4 regions of the Brevibacillus schisleri genome follow, and region 4 is predicted to be linked to each of the others. Evidence: riboswitches for the same ligand, from Rfam matches in the RefSeq annotation. Region 4 holds a riboswitch; each other region holds the start of a gene.
What was found. Region 4 has a riboswitch for cobalamin ahead of ACUUHJ_RS20685 (ABC transporter substrate-binding protein). Riboswitches for the same ligand answer to the same signal wherever they lie in the genome.
Positions count from the first base shown of each region.

Region 1: linked by a shared signal. The riboswitch ahead of nrdI (class Ib ribonucleoside-diphosphate reductase assembly flavoprotein NrdI) and the one ahead of ACUUHJ_RS20685 (ABC transporter substrate-binding protein) in region 4 are both predicted to bind cobalamin.
Region 2: linked by a shared signal. The riboswitch ahead of ACUUHJ_RS11095 (ABC transporter substrate-binding protein) and the one ahead of ACUUHJ_RS20685 (ABC transporter substrate-binding protein) in region 4 are both predicted to bind cobalamin.
Region 3: linked by a shared signal. The riboswitch ahead of metE (5-methyltetrahydropteroyltriglutamate--homocysteine S-methyltransferase) and the one ahead of ACUUHJ_RS20685 (ABC transporter substrate-binding protein) in region 4 are both predicted to bind cobalamin.

Region 1 is NZ_JBVNDM010000001.1:3,592,450-3,595,900, reverse strand. Features, by position in the region: gene ACUUHJ_RS16795 (ACT domain-containing protein) at 1-231, shown strand, start outside; gene ACUUHJ_RS16790 (alpha/beta hydrolase) at 263-1,087, opposite strand; cobalamin riboswitch at 1,258-1,457, shown strand; gene nrdI (class Ib ribonucleoside-diphosphate reductase assembly flavoprotein NrdI) at 1,620-1,979, shown strand; gene nrdE (class 1b ribonucleoside-diphosphate reductase subunit alpha) at 1,966-3,451, shown strand, end outside.
Region 2 is NZ_JBVNDM010000001.1:2,231,387-2,234,837, reverse strand. Features, by position in the region: gene ACUUHJ_RS11100 (FecCD family ABC transporter permease) at 1-1,024, opposite strand, end outside; gene ACUUHJ_RS11095 (ABC transporter substrate-binding protein) at 1,049-2,068, opposite strand; cobalamin riboswitch at 2,239-2,438, opposite strand; gene ACUUHJ_RS11090 (M24 family metallopeptidase) at 2,452-3,451, opposite strand, start outside.
Region 3 is NZ_JBVNDM010000001.1:3,588,604-3,592,054, reverse strand. Features, by position in the region: gene nrdE (class 1b ribonucleoside-diphosphate reductase subunit alpha) at 1-204, shown strand, start outside; gene nrdF (class 1b ribonucleoside-diphosphate reductase subunit beta) at 260-1,210, shown strand; cobalamin riboswitch at 1,297-1,495, shown strand; gene metE (5-methyltetrahydropteroyltriglutamate--homocysteine S-methyltransferase) at 1,641-3,451, shown strand, end outside.
Region 4 is NZ_JBVNDM010000001.1:4,372,022-4,375,472, forward strand. Features, by position in the region: gene ACUUHJ_RS20680 (FecCD family ABC transporter permease) at 1-1,025, opposite strand, end outside; gene ACUUHJ_RS20685 (ABC transporter substrate-binding protein) at 1,027-2,022, opposite strand; cobalamin riboswitch at 2,175-2,323, opposite strand; gene ACUUHJ_RS20690 (MBL fold metallo-hydrolase) at 2,475-3,419, opposite strand.

The sequences.
Region 1 (3,451 bases), 780 kb from region 4:
CCAGGGGCCCACGGATTGTTGGTTCGCCATATCGATTATCCAGGCGTGATTTATGATGTCTCACGAAAACTGGCCGAGTATCAAATCAATGTTTCCAAGTTGAATGTATCCCGCGAGCAAAAAGGGAAGAATGCCCTGCTTATCTCTGTGACTGATGAAGAGATTACACCAACGATTGTATCTGCCATCGAAGAGCTGCCCCAAATCACCAAAGTGTTATCTCTACAGTAAGCGAATCATGATAAACAAAAACTGCCCGTTGCTAGTAGCGGGCAGTTTTTTTCGTGGCGAATTTGAGTCCTTGACTAATGAAGACTGGCAAAACAGACGAGTGATTTTCGTTGGCAAATTCGTTAAAGGAAGCCTTGATTTGGCCCTTACCCATGGAGGACAATCGTTCGATCATCGCCAGTGATTTTTCTTTGACCAAGAATCGCCCATCGTTTTCCAACTCGCCGATCGTCAGGAGTGCATGGACGTCGAGGTCATCTGTCAGCAGGCTCGGCAATTGACTTTCCTTTGCAAGCAGCACGCTCTCATTCCAGTGGATAGAGGGACTACCGGCAATATACCGCTGGAACGCGTGTGGTCTCGACAGAAGCACATGCAAGACAAATAAGCCGCCTAGCGAATGTCCCAAAATCGCTTGCTGCGTCCGATCGATGGGGAAGTCGTTTTCGATGCTAGGCTTGAGCTCCTCCTCTAAAAAGGTGAGGAACTGCTCCGCTCCCCCCATCTGTGGCCACTCGGCTCCTTTTGGGCTGCCAGGAAGCTCTGAGGCGGGAACTTCATACGTGTAATCATAGAAACGAGCAGGATGATATGGGTCGTCTGTTGGATAGCCAATCCCGACGACGATAGCAGGATACACGCCAGTTCGTTCAGGGCCACGTGATTGTATCCGTATCGCTTCGGTCATAGTGGCAAAAACAGAGTTGCCATCTAGCAAATATATGACGGGAAAGCCTGATTCCGGAGGGGGATCGGCAGGTATACTTACGAAAATGTGATAGTCACGCTCTTGATAAGTCATGATTCTACGGTATGAACGAGGTATGACGACAGGTTGATAGTCGGTGCTTTTCATGAGGGCGACTCTCCAATCTCTCCAAGGCTAACCAACACACACAAAATCTATTATATGAACGAGAACCAGAGATTGGAAATAGCCGAAAAAGGAGAATAGTTAGTTTTCGAAAAGAGCCCATACTGAGCTTGACTCCTACGATATATTGAGGTAAAGTAAGTTTTACCAACTACATATTGATGCGGTAAGGTGTTTACCAGCCAGATTTGGTAGACTTAATAGGGAAGTCGGTGAGAATCCGACGCGGTCCCGCCACTGTAATGAGAGAGTTCCATTTGCGAAAGAAGGCCACTGATCATGAAGGATCGGGAAGGTGAAAATGGAGCGATGATCCAAAAGCCAGGAGACCTGCCTAACCGCTTGCACTGTTTACCCTACGGGAGATAGGGAAGTGTTCGAGCGCTCAATTCGCATTGGCGAATTGCTAGATGGAAGTCATCACGCGCATTCGGCATGTAAACGTCGGATGCGCTTTTACTTTGGCTAAATAACGTACATACAGAGTAAAAATAGCAAGGATAGGATGAGGGACATGCTAATCGCTTATGATTCAAAAACAGGAAACGTCCGACGATTCGTCAACAAAATTAATTTGCCACATGTGGAAATTGATCAAGATATGGTGTTGGACGAGCCATTCATTTTGATCACATACACGACGGGATTCGGACAAGTGCCGGAGAAGGTGGCGACGTTCCTGAAGCGAAATCATGTCCATCTGCGAGGGGTATCTGCCAGCGGCAACCGCAACTGGGGAACCAGCTTTGCCAAAAGCGCGGATACGATCGCGAGCCAATATGGCGTTCCGGTGATTTCAAAATTCGAACTGTCCGGTACCGGCCGTGACGTGGAACAATTTACGAGTGGGGTGGCAGCAATTGCGGCATATTGAATTGAACAACGAACTGATGCAGCGTGGCAACGACGGATTTTATCAACTGGAAAAGGATCGGGAGGCGGTTGCGGTCTTCATGGAAGAAGTGCAGTCCAACACGATGACTTTTGGCAGTGTGAAAGAACGCATGGACTATTTGATCGAGAATGACTTCTATGAAAACGTCTATGAAACATACACTGTTGAGCAGGTCGATGAAGTTTTCCGTTTGGCCTATGACGCCGATTTTCAATTTGCTTCGTATATGGCTATCTCCAAATTTTATAAAGATTACGCTTTGAAAACGAACGATAAATCGATGTACTTGGAGCAGTATCCAGACAGGGTGGCCGTTGTGGCACTGTCCCTTGGACAAGGTGACTTTGAGCTCGCTAAGCGTTTAACAGTATCCATGATGGACCAACGCTTGCAACCAGCGACACCAACTTTCCTGAACGCAGGAAAAAGCCGCCGGGGAGAAATGGTTTCCTGCTTCTTGCTCGAAATGGATGATTCACTGAATTCCATCAACTTTATTTTGGGAACTTGTATGCAGCTATCCAAAATTGGCGGCGGTGTAGCCGTAAACCTGTCCAAGCTTCGCGGACGAGGAGAGCCGATCAAAGGCGTCGAGGGCGCGGCAAAAGGTGTCATGCCGGTTCTCAAGCTGTTGGAAGATGCGTTTTCCTACGCGGATCAAATGGGGCAACGGAAAGGCTCAGGTGCAGCGTACTACAACATCTTCGGCTGGGATATCAACGAGTTTCTCGATTGCAAAAAGATCAATGCGGATGAAAAAGCCCGCATCAAAACGTTGTCCATCGGCCTGATCGTACCAAACGTGTTCTACAAGCTGGCTGAGGAAAACAAGCCACTGACTGTGTTTGCTCCATACTCCGTGTACAAAGAATACGGTGTGCATCTGGATGATATGGACCTCGATGAGATGTACGACGAGCTCTTTGCTAACGATCGCATCAAGAAAAAGACCGTGATGAGCGCACGCGAGATGTTGACCAAAATCGCGATGATCCAAATGGAATCGGGCTATCCGTACATCATGAACAAAACGAATGCGAACAACAACCATGCACTGAAAGATCTCGGTTCGGTAAAAATGTCCAACCTGTGCACGGAAATCTTCCAACTACAGGAGACTTCGACGATTACCAATTACGGCGAGATGGATATCATTCGTCGCGATATTAGCTGCAATCTGGCATCGCTCAATATTGTCAACGTGATGGAACGCAAAATGATCCGTGAATCCGTCCACGAAGGAATCGAAGCCATTACAGCCGTGAGTGACATGACGCGCGTAGAAAACGCTCCAGGCGTTCAAAAGGCAAACCGCGAGCTGCACTCCGTAGGTCTCGGTGCAATGAACCTGAACGGTTATCTGGCAAAGAACAGAATCGCTTACGAAAGTGAAGAAGCGAAAGATTTCGCCCGTACGTTCTTCATGATGATGAACTTCTACTCCTTGGAAA
Region 2 (3,451 bases), 2.1 Mb from region 4:
GCAACATCAACCAGATAAAGAATGGACCACCACATAGCGCTGTCAAAATACCGATCGGCAGCTCCTCCGGTGCAAATGCAAGCCTGGCGACTACATCAACCCAGATGAGAAATATCGCGCCAAACAAAGCGCTGACAGGCAGGACACGTCTGTGATCTGATCCGACCATCACACGGACAATATGGGGCATCATTAATCCGACAAAACCGATTGATCCCGCGATGGACACGATCACCCCCGTGAGTAGTGCCGTGATCACCAGGAGAAGCTTGCGGAATTGTACCGTATTAACCCCCAGTGTTCCCGCTGACTCCTCGCCCATCAGCATCGCATTGAGCGAGCGGTATTGGGCCATTAAGACGATGAGACAGATGACAACAATCAATGTAGGGATCGTCAGGTACTCCCATTTGCCGCCAGCCAGACTGCCACTCAACCAAAACAGGACCGTTCCAATTCCATGCTCATTCGGTGCTGAAAACACAAGGAGACTGGTAATGGCCGACAAGATCGCAGATATCGCAATTCCAGCCATGAGCAGGCGTACCGTCGAGTTTTGTCCTCCAATACGAGATAGCGTAAAAATGAGAATGATGGACACGAGAGAGCCTGTAAAAGCGCCAAAGGTTAACGCATATTGCCCGTACATGCTGAATGCTCCGAAAATAATTACGGAAGTAGCTCCAACGGAAGCACCTGAAGATACGCCTAACACATACGGGTCAGCCAGGGAGTTGCGAACCAACGATTGGATCGCTACTCCCACGACAGACAGACCTGCGCCGACGATCGCCCCCAAGAGTACACGCGGAAAGCGAATATCCCAAATAATTGTTTGCTCCCCTTGGGACCAGTCCACCTCAATCCATTGGGTCAACATCGGAATTTTTGATAAGGCAATTTTCCATACCGTAGTCGGTTTAATCTCCACCGATCCGAGCGTAACTGCGAACGTAATCGAGAGGAAGAGTCCGACCAATAAAGTAATGATGATAGAAGGTAACTTGATCTGTTGCAGTGCTATTCCCTCCCTTAAAAGGGGCGTACTCTATTTGAATTTATCCGGGTAGAGTCCTTCCGCCAAAATTTTCAGCGCAATCGGTGCTCGAACGCCTTCAGAAGCCGCAGACAATGGCAATACAACCAGTCGTTGATTTTTAATCGCCGGGATATCCGCCAGTTCTTTTTTGGTCAAAAGGAAATTACGCTTTTGCTCAACAGTTCTATCCCCGTAGTCTACGATAATAATCACGTCTGGATTGCGACTCACTACTTGCTCCCAATTGACCTCTGCCCAACCCTTTTGAATATCGTCAAAAATGTTCTTGCCGCCAGCCGTTTTGATTAAGGACGTCATGTAGTTGTTGGCTGCTGTGAATGGCTTATCTTCCCCGTTGTCGTACACGAATACTTTAAGTGGCTCGTCCACCTTGCCAATTTTGCTAATCGTTTGATCCATTTCACTCTTCATTTTATGGATCAAATCATTGGCTTTGTCCTCCACACGGAAAATGCGTCCGATGTTCGTAATATCCGCGAACACATCGTCGATCGTTGGACCAGGCTTGTTAGACGATTCTTGCAGATACGATTTGATGCCGACCTTTTCCAAATCCTGCATCGTTCCTACGCCCTTTTCGCCGAAACCGCTTTTCCATCCGGCGTACACGAAGTCTGGGTTCGCTGCCAACAGCACTTCTTTCGTAGGATACTTGTCAGACAGGACCGGAATCTTGTCATAATCTGCTTTTAACGCTGGAAGGATTTCATCGTCCAGGTAAGCGGTTCCGACCATTTTATCAGCCAGGCCCAACGCCAACATGATTTCGGTGACGTGTTGGTTCAATGTCACGGCACGTTCAGGTGCTGTTGGATAGGTCATTTCGATGCCATTATTGGTGAGTGTTACAGGCTTGCTCTCTGCTGCTGGAGCAGCGGTTTGTTCTGTTTTGGCTGGAGCCTGCGTTGTCGTAGTGGAGCCGCATGCCGAAACCAAAAGCATGGCAGCTGTCATGATACCGAAAGCTAGTCCTTTCATTACTGTATGTGTTTTGATTGTATGAAACATCTGTAATCCCCTTTTTCTTTTATAAATGTTGTAGTAAACCAATTGCTTCCACAAAAAAAGCACCCCCCATTTCAATCGGGAGGTGCATGACAAACGTAGATATAGCCATAATAGGCGCAAAGGCGCCCTTTCATAGACTGTTTCCACATCTGCCCCATCCTCGTGGGTCGATTGTAAATGATCGCATGGCAGGTCTCCTGGCTTACGGATCAACACACCCAGCTACCTTCCCATTTTTTGTCTCGCAAAAAACAGTGGCTATTCGCTAGGCGCTCCTCGTTACAGTGGCGGGACCGCGCCGGTTTTTCACCGGACTTCCCTTTTAAGCTGACGGCATATGCCATCCAGCACCATTCGATACGTATTCAATTTTTCCAACTTATTCATCCGTTAATAGAAGTCAGTTTTTTCGGGAACTGCGTGAGTATTTCAACGCCCGTTTCCGTAACCAATACATCGTCTTCAATCCGCACGCCACCTACTCCTGGCAAATAGATGCCCGGCTCGATGGTAAAGACCATTCCTGGACGAAGCACTTCTTGGTTCTGGCTGTGAACAGACGGATATTCGTGTACATCCATCCCTAGTCCATGCCCAAGGCGGTGCATGAAGTATTCTCCGTAGCCTTTTGCGGTGATAACATCGCGAGCGGTTTTATCCAAATGCGCAAAGGTCACACCCGGACGAATCTCAGCAATTGCCGCTTCGTTAGCAGCCAATACTGTCTCGTAAATTTCTTGTAGCTGGGCGCTGATCTCGCCTACAGCAAAGGTACGCGTAATATCGGATACATATCCGTTCGCAGCTACCCCGATATCAAACAAAAGCAAGTCGCCTTCTAGCACCTGGCGCGTTCCTGGCTTCCCATGTGGCAAAGCGGACTTCTCCCCTGCCAATACCATGGACGTAAAGGATGGACCTTCTGCACCCCAGCGCTTCATCTGGAATTCCAGCTCAGCTACGATTTCTGTCTCGGTCATGCCTGTCTTGACTTTTTTCAGGGTCTCCCGCAAGGAATCCTCGACCAACTGAACAGCGTGCTTCAGACGATCCACTTCGTCCGCAGATTTGATCAAACGCATTTCACGGAGTGGCTCTTCCACGTCTACATAGCTCGACGCCAGAACAACTTGTCCAAGTGCTTCATAGCGCTCGACAGTCATATGACTTTTTTCAATTCCAAGCTTCGCCAAGTTCGCTGGTAACACTTGCTTGAGGATTTCATACGGGTTTTGGATATCCGTATGTGTATGGATATCTTGAACGAACGAAGCCTCTGCTGCTGCCTCACGATCAAGAGCAGGTACAATTAAGGAAGGCTTTCCTTCAGCAGGAATAACAAGACCCATAAAACGTTCATGTGGGTCAGTAAAAAATCCGGTC
Region 3 (3,451 bases), 780 kb from region 4:
CAATTCAAAGTGATTGATCTGATTGCCGAAATTCAAGAGCACATCGACCAAGGAATTTCGACTGTGCTGCACGTGAACAGCAACATTTCAACCAGAGAGCTAGCTCGCTATTACATTTACGCAGCGAAAAAAGGTCTGAAGTCGCTCTACTATACGCGTACGAAGCATTTGACTGTAGAAGAGTGCATTAGCTGCGCAGTTTAGTGAACGAGATTCATAAAAGGAAAAGCATCAAGCAAAAAGAGAAGAGGAACGCCATATGAAAGCAGTCAATTGGAACAGGCCGGACGACGATTTTACGATGACGTTTTGGAATCAAAACATCATGCAGTTCTGGACGGATGATGAGATTCCGTTGTCAGATGACAAGATGGCCTGGATGGAGCTCAGTGCGACTGAACGGGATACGTATAAAAAAGTATTGGGCGGTCTCACCTTACTGGATACGGTTCAGGGTGGAGTAGGGATGCCGAAGATCATGGAGCATGTCGATGGACTGCAAAGAAAAGCGGTTCTCGCCTTTATGGGCATGATGGAGCAAATCCATGCCAAATCGTACAGCAGCATTTTTACAACGCTGGCATCGACAGAGGAGATTGACGGTATTTTTTCGTGGGTAGAAAACAATCCACACCTGCAAAAGAAAGCGGCCCTCATCTCCAAACGCTATCAGGAAATTGAGAAACCGAAAGACTTGTACATGGCGATGGTAGCGTCCGTCTTCCTGGAAAGCTATCTGTTTTACAGCGGCTTCTTCTATCCGCTATATTTGGCGGGGCAAGGAAAGATGACAAGCAGTGGGGAAATTATCGACCTGATTGTTCGTGACGAGAGCATCCACGGTCTCTATGTCGGCGTTCTCGCGCAAGAAGTCTATCAAGGCCTGAGTGTGGTCGAGCAGACCGCAGCAAAAGAGGAGCTGTATGCCCTTTTGCATGAGCTGCAAGAAAATGAAGAGGCCTATACGACTTCGTTGTATACCGAAATAGGCTTGGCTGACGAGGTTCATGCCTACGTGCGCTACAACGCGAACAAGGCATTGATGAATCTGGGGCTGGACCCGCTATTCCCGGAGGAAGAAGTGAACCCGATCGTGCTGAACGGCATTCGCACGCAGACGAAGCAGCATGACTTCTTCTCGAAAAAAGGAAATGGTTATGTCCGTACACTAAACGTAGAGCCGTTGACGGACGATGATTTTAGATTTTAGTATGACAAAAAATGGATTCTGTGTTACTGTATGAACAGTATGCTGCCCTGCTCGTTTTCTGGGGCACTTCACAGAACCATGATAATTTCATAGGAGTGGGAACAGGTTCTTTGGTTATCAAGTTCGACCAAGGATGAAAAGGGAAGTCGGTGAGAATCCGACACGGTCCCGCCACTGTATGAGGGGAGTCGGCACATTTATTAGCCACTGATCCAAACGGATTGGGAAGGCATGTGCAGATGATGATCCCAAAGTCAGGAGACCTGCCTGTTTCGACGACACTGCTTAACCTACGGGAGATAGGGAGGTGTTAGGATGCTGTGATCTCAGTGCTTATTTGGCATTTCTAACGTTCTTTTTGATCGTTGGAGATGCCTTTTTTATTGGGCGGATTCAAGTCAAGATCGAATGAAGAATGGAGAGGAAGCTCATGAAAAGCAGCAATTTGGGATATCCACGGATCGGGAAAAACCGCGAGTGGAAAAAGGCATTGGAAGCATTTTGGGCAGGCAGCATCGATGAGGCAAGCCTGATCCAGCAAATGGAGCAAATCCGTCACCAAAACCTGTTACGTCAGCAGGAAAAAGGGGTCGAGCTGATCCCTGTGGGTGATTTTACGTACTACGATCAAATGCTAGACATGGCTGTGATGTTTGGAATGGTCCCCAAGCGTTATGAATACGAGGGAGGCCCGGTTTCATTAGCCACATATTTCGCCATGGCTCGCGGTTCGAAGGAAGCTGTCGCCAGCGAAATGACGAAATGGTTTAACACGAACTACCATTACATCGTCCCGGAGTTCGGTGAAAGACAACCGGCCATAACCGAGAACAAACCTCTCCAGGCCTATTTGGAGGCCAAAGAAAAGTATGGCTTCATCGGAAAGCCTGTTATTGTAGGCCCGTATACTTTTGTCAAATTGTCTAAAGGATATGAGAAAAACGAATTTGAGATCGTCGTGGATCAACTCGTTCCGCTCTACATAGACGTTCTCCGGGAGTTAGAGCTGCACGGCGTGGAATGGGTGCAAATCGATGAGCCTGCATTTGTACTGGATGTTTCTGAGCAAGAACGCGCCATCATCAAGCGTATCTATACGCAAATCGGTCAAGCACTCCCGCATCTACAATGCATGCTGCAAACCTATTTTGAAGCGGTGGATTGGTACAAGGAGCTAGTTTCCTTACCGGTAAAAGGAATCGGTCTTGATTTTGTACACGGAGCGAAGCGCAATTTGACTCATCTAAAAACACACGGGTTTCCAGCAGACAAGATTCTCGCAGCGGGAATCATCGACGGTCGAAACATATGGCGTGCGTCCATTGAGGAGAAATGGGAGCTGGTCAATGAAATTTCCGAGATCGTTCCACTCGAAAAGCTGTGGCTGCAGCCATCTAGCAGTTTGTTGCACGTTCCTGTAACAGTTGAAGCAGAGAGCGAATTTCCAGAGGAAGTCGTGTCTGTATTGGCGTTTTCCGACGAAAAACTAGGGGAAGTACAGCTTTTAGTCCAAGGATTCCGATATGGTAAGTACGTCATTTCAAAAGAGATCGCTCAAAATGAAGCGGACTTGCTGAAGCTGGCATTATCTCCAGCAAGGAATCGTCAAGATGTGAAGAATGCTTTACGTCAAATCGCTGCTGCCAAACTTGAAAGAAGTGTTCCTTTTCTTGAACGTCGAGAGATTCAACAAAATACGTGGAAGCTGCCGCTGTTGCCAACGACCACAATCGGAAGCTTCCCGCAGACGGCAGAGGTTCGCCAAGCACGACAGCAGTTTAAAAAAGGGAACTGGACAGTGGAGCAATACGACGCTTTCATTCAGGCGCAAATCAAGGAATGGGTCAAAATACAAGAAGAGCTCGGTCTGGATGTCCTCGTCCATGGTGAGTTCGAACGAACCGATATGGTTGAGTATTTTGGCGAAAAGCTCGATGGCTTTTTGTTCACGAAAAACGGCTGGGTGCAGTCATATGGATCCCGCTGCGTGAAGCCACCTGTTATTTACGGAGATGTGGAGTTTGTGGCACCAATGACGGTCAAAGAAAGTGTGTATGCAAAATCATTGACCGCCAAACCAATGAAGGGTATGTTAACGGGCCCAGCAACTATTCTGAATTGGTCGTTTGCTCGAGACGATGTCTCCAGACAAGAAGTGTGCGAGCAAATCGCGTTGGCATTGCGAAAAGAAGTAGAAGCCTTGGAAGAAGCGGGGATTCTCATGATTCAAGTCGATGAACC
Region 4 (3,451 bases):
AAGCGTTTATTTTGCTTTAATAAATACGCGAAAAACGGTGCACCCAGAAATGCTGTCACGACACCGAGCGGGATTTCCGTTGGACTTAGCAGCATTCTGGCGAGAGTATCGGCCCACAGCACATAAATACCACCGCAGATCGCAGCCATTGGCAGTAAAATTCGATGGTCAGGACCGACAAGCATACGGACGAGGTGCGGTACCACTAGGCCAACGAACCCGATAATTCCCGCGATAGAAACCGCCGCTGCCGTCAGAAGAGTCGAGACGACCAAAACCACCAGCTTCGTTCGATCTACATGGACGCCGAGATGCGCAGCCTGCCGCTCGCCTAACGCAAATAGGTTCAAGGAACGTGCATAGCTTACCAGCACCATTCCGCCTATGACCAAGTACGGAATCAAGACATACGTGAAGGCCCAGCCCCGAAATGACAGGCTGCCCATCAGCCAGAACACGATCTCATTCACCGTCTGGTCGGATAGCGACACCATAAAGGAAACGAGTGAGCCGAGAAAAGCCTGCACCACAACACCAGACAAAATCAGGGTCTCCGTTTGCAGCTTTCCTTGCGTGTTCGCGAGTCCGAGTACGATCCATAAACTGAGCAGTCCTGTAAGAAAAGCGACAACAGGCGTGCTCCATGCACCCAAAAAGCTGATTTGCAAGCCAAACAGGATCAAAAAGGCTGCTCCGACAGCAGAACCTGATGCCACGCCCATCGTAAACGGATCTGCGAGAGGATTTCGCAAAACTCCCTGAAAACCCGCTCCCGCAAGAGACAAGCAGGCGCCAATCAAAACAGCCAATACAACGCGTGGAAAACGAACCTTCATGACAATTTGCTCAGATGACTCCGGCCACGTTACGGTGATCCACTCAGACAAGCCCGAGATTTGATGGAGCAGGATGAGCCATACTTGCGAAATGGGGAGATGTGCCGCCCCCATCGAGATGCTGATGACTATTGATGCCAGAAGGACGAGAAAGCTGACTCCTCCCCATATGAACAATCGTTTCTTCATTTTATTTCACCAAGTCTGGGTAAATCGCCTTCGCTACTTCGATCAAGCCTTGTGTAATACGCGGACCGGGACGGGACAAAATATTTTGGTCCATGCCAAAGATTTGTTTTTCACGAATCGCCTTCATTTTATCCCAGCCATTACGCTTGGCGATCATATCCTCCAGCTTGACGCCAGTCTTTTCATCGGTAATTCCGCTCGCATACAAAATGACGTCTGGATCGTTTTGCAAAATCTTTTCTTCACTGATCGGATTCCAGCCCTGTGTGTCAGAAGCAATGTTTGTCGCTCCAGCCAGTGTGATGAGTTCGTCCATGAATTCACCTTTTCCGACTGTCCAGCCTGGGGAAAATTCAAGGTATACCTTTTTCTTCTCTTCCGGTTTTACATGTTTCACTGCATCTTGAACGTACGCGATATCCTTCTTCATTTGCGCGACGACTTTTTCGGCTTGTTCTTGTTTGTTAGTGATCACTCCCATCGCTAACACATTGTTTAGGATGTCATCCATCTTTGTCGGATGGGTAATGTAGACGGGCATCCCGAGTGATTTGAGCTTGTCAGCCACTGGCTTCTCCATCGAAATCCCACCGACGACCATATCTGGCGTTTGAGCGAGAATCGCTTCTTCATTCGGTTTGACGACGCCGCCAATTTTCGGTTTTGCCTTCGCCGCTTCTGGATAATCATCATAGTCCGAGACAGCTACAATCCGATTTTCCAAGCCTAATGCGAACAAAATCTCTGTCTCGGCAGGTGATGTGGAGACGATTCGCTCAGGAGCTTTTGCAAAGGTTACTTCTTTTCCTGTCGCATCCTTGACTGTCAACGGATACGTAGTTTGTTTTGCAGGCTGCTCGGCTGTATTCTCTTGCGGTGCTGTCTGCGGTGCACTTGTTTGTCCACCAGGTGCTGGCTGGCTGTTATCGTTACCCGCACAACCTGCGAGGCTCGCCGCAACTAGTAGTGGGATCATGAATCGCAATGAACGTTTCATATGTAGAACTTCCTTTCTGCGTGTCTGATTGACTGTACCTTCCAATAAAAAAAGCGACCCTTGCTTCCATTCGGAAATCAAAGGGTCGGTACCTCAGGGCAAACAGACAGGACTGCTTCCTGAAATAGGCCGATCCTTTCCGCGAAGGCAACAGGCACGAAAACAAACAGGCAGGTCTCCTGGCTTACGGCTGAGTAACGAGCCGATTTACAGTGGCGGGACCGCGTCGGATTTTCACCGACTTCCCTTTTCACCCGATCTTTTTGAGAAAAGACGAGGCACCTATTTGCTGTTACGTTTGAAATTGTCACAGTCCATGACTCATCCTACATCATAGCATTCCTTGGGTGAAAAAAGAATGACAAACACGTAAGCTATTACTTTCTTGTCTGCTAAAAATGAAAGCGCCTGAACAAAGGGTTCAGGCAAATGGAATGCTTTTGGCAAAGCTTTTACCCTCGTTTGTGCAAATAATCCAGAATGCCCATGGCGCACACCTGTAAATCGAGCTTGAGTACTCCGAAAACTTCGTGGTCATCATTGATGCCTTGTGACTGTAGATGCTCCGAGACTCGTTCCAATAACTTACGAGACAGGTCAGCATATGTTTGTCCAGCAGCAAGTGTTGATTCTCCTTCCGCCACAAACACAGGGAGCCACTCACGTATTTGGCGGTACACATCGTCTACCTGTTCAGACATCCCAAAATGACCAAAGTAAATGCAATTCAGCTTGCGCGCTTCAAATCGACGTAGAGACGCTAACATGGCATCTGGGTCAAACTGATTCGGAGAAGTAGATGGCAGCACGAGGTGTATACCGTCCTTTTTAAGCTGCGGATAAAGTACACCTGCCGTATCACCTGTGAACATGCCGCGGCTAACGGGATCGTAGATGCTGAAATGATGATTGGCATGACCTGGCGAATCCAGAAACTCCAACATGCAATTCGCCCCGATCTTTAGTGTATCTCCGTCTCCACGAATCAAAATTCGCTCTTCGGGAACAGCCTCAATCGGATCAAACAATCGATCAAAATCATCATGGTACACCGCTCTCGCCCCTGCGATCAGTCGGCTTGGATCAACGAGGTGACGTGCACCCTTTGGATGGACGACGATCTTTGCGTTTGGGCAATCCTTTAGAAAAAGTCCCACTCCTCCCGCATGATCCAAATGAATGTGCGTCACGATGATGTATTTTACTTGTTCCGGGGTAAAACCGAGCTTGGCGAGGCCGGTCTTGATGTATGGGACGGAGGGGCTTGGCCCTGTTTCGACCAAAGTCAGTTCTTCTTCAGCGATGACATATGTCCCCGTGCGTTCCGCCCAGCCCATATCGAAACCGTCTATTAAATGGATGCGCTCCCCTAAGTAAATTGGCTGTGATGATTGCATGTAAATGCTCCTCCTTTTCAAAAACCATTTTA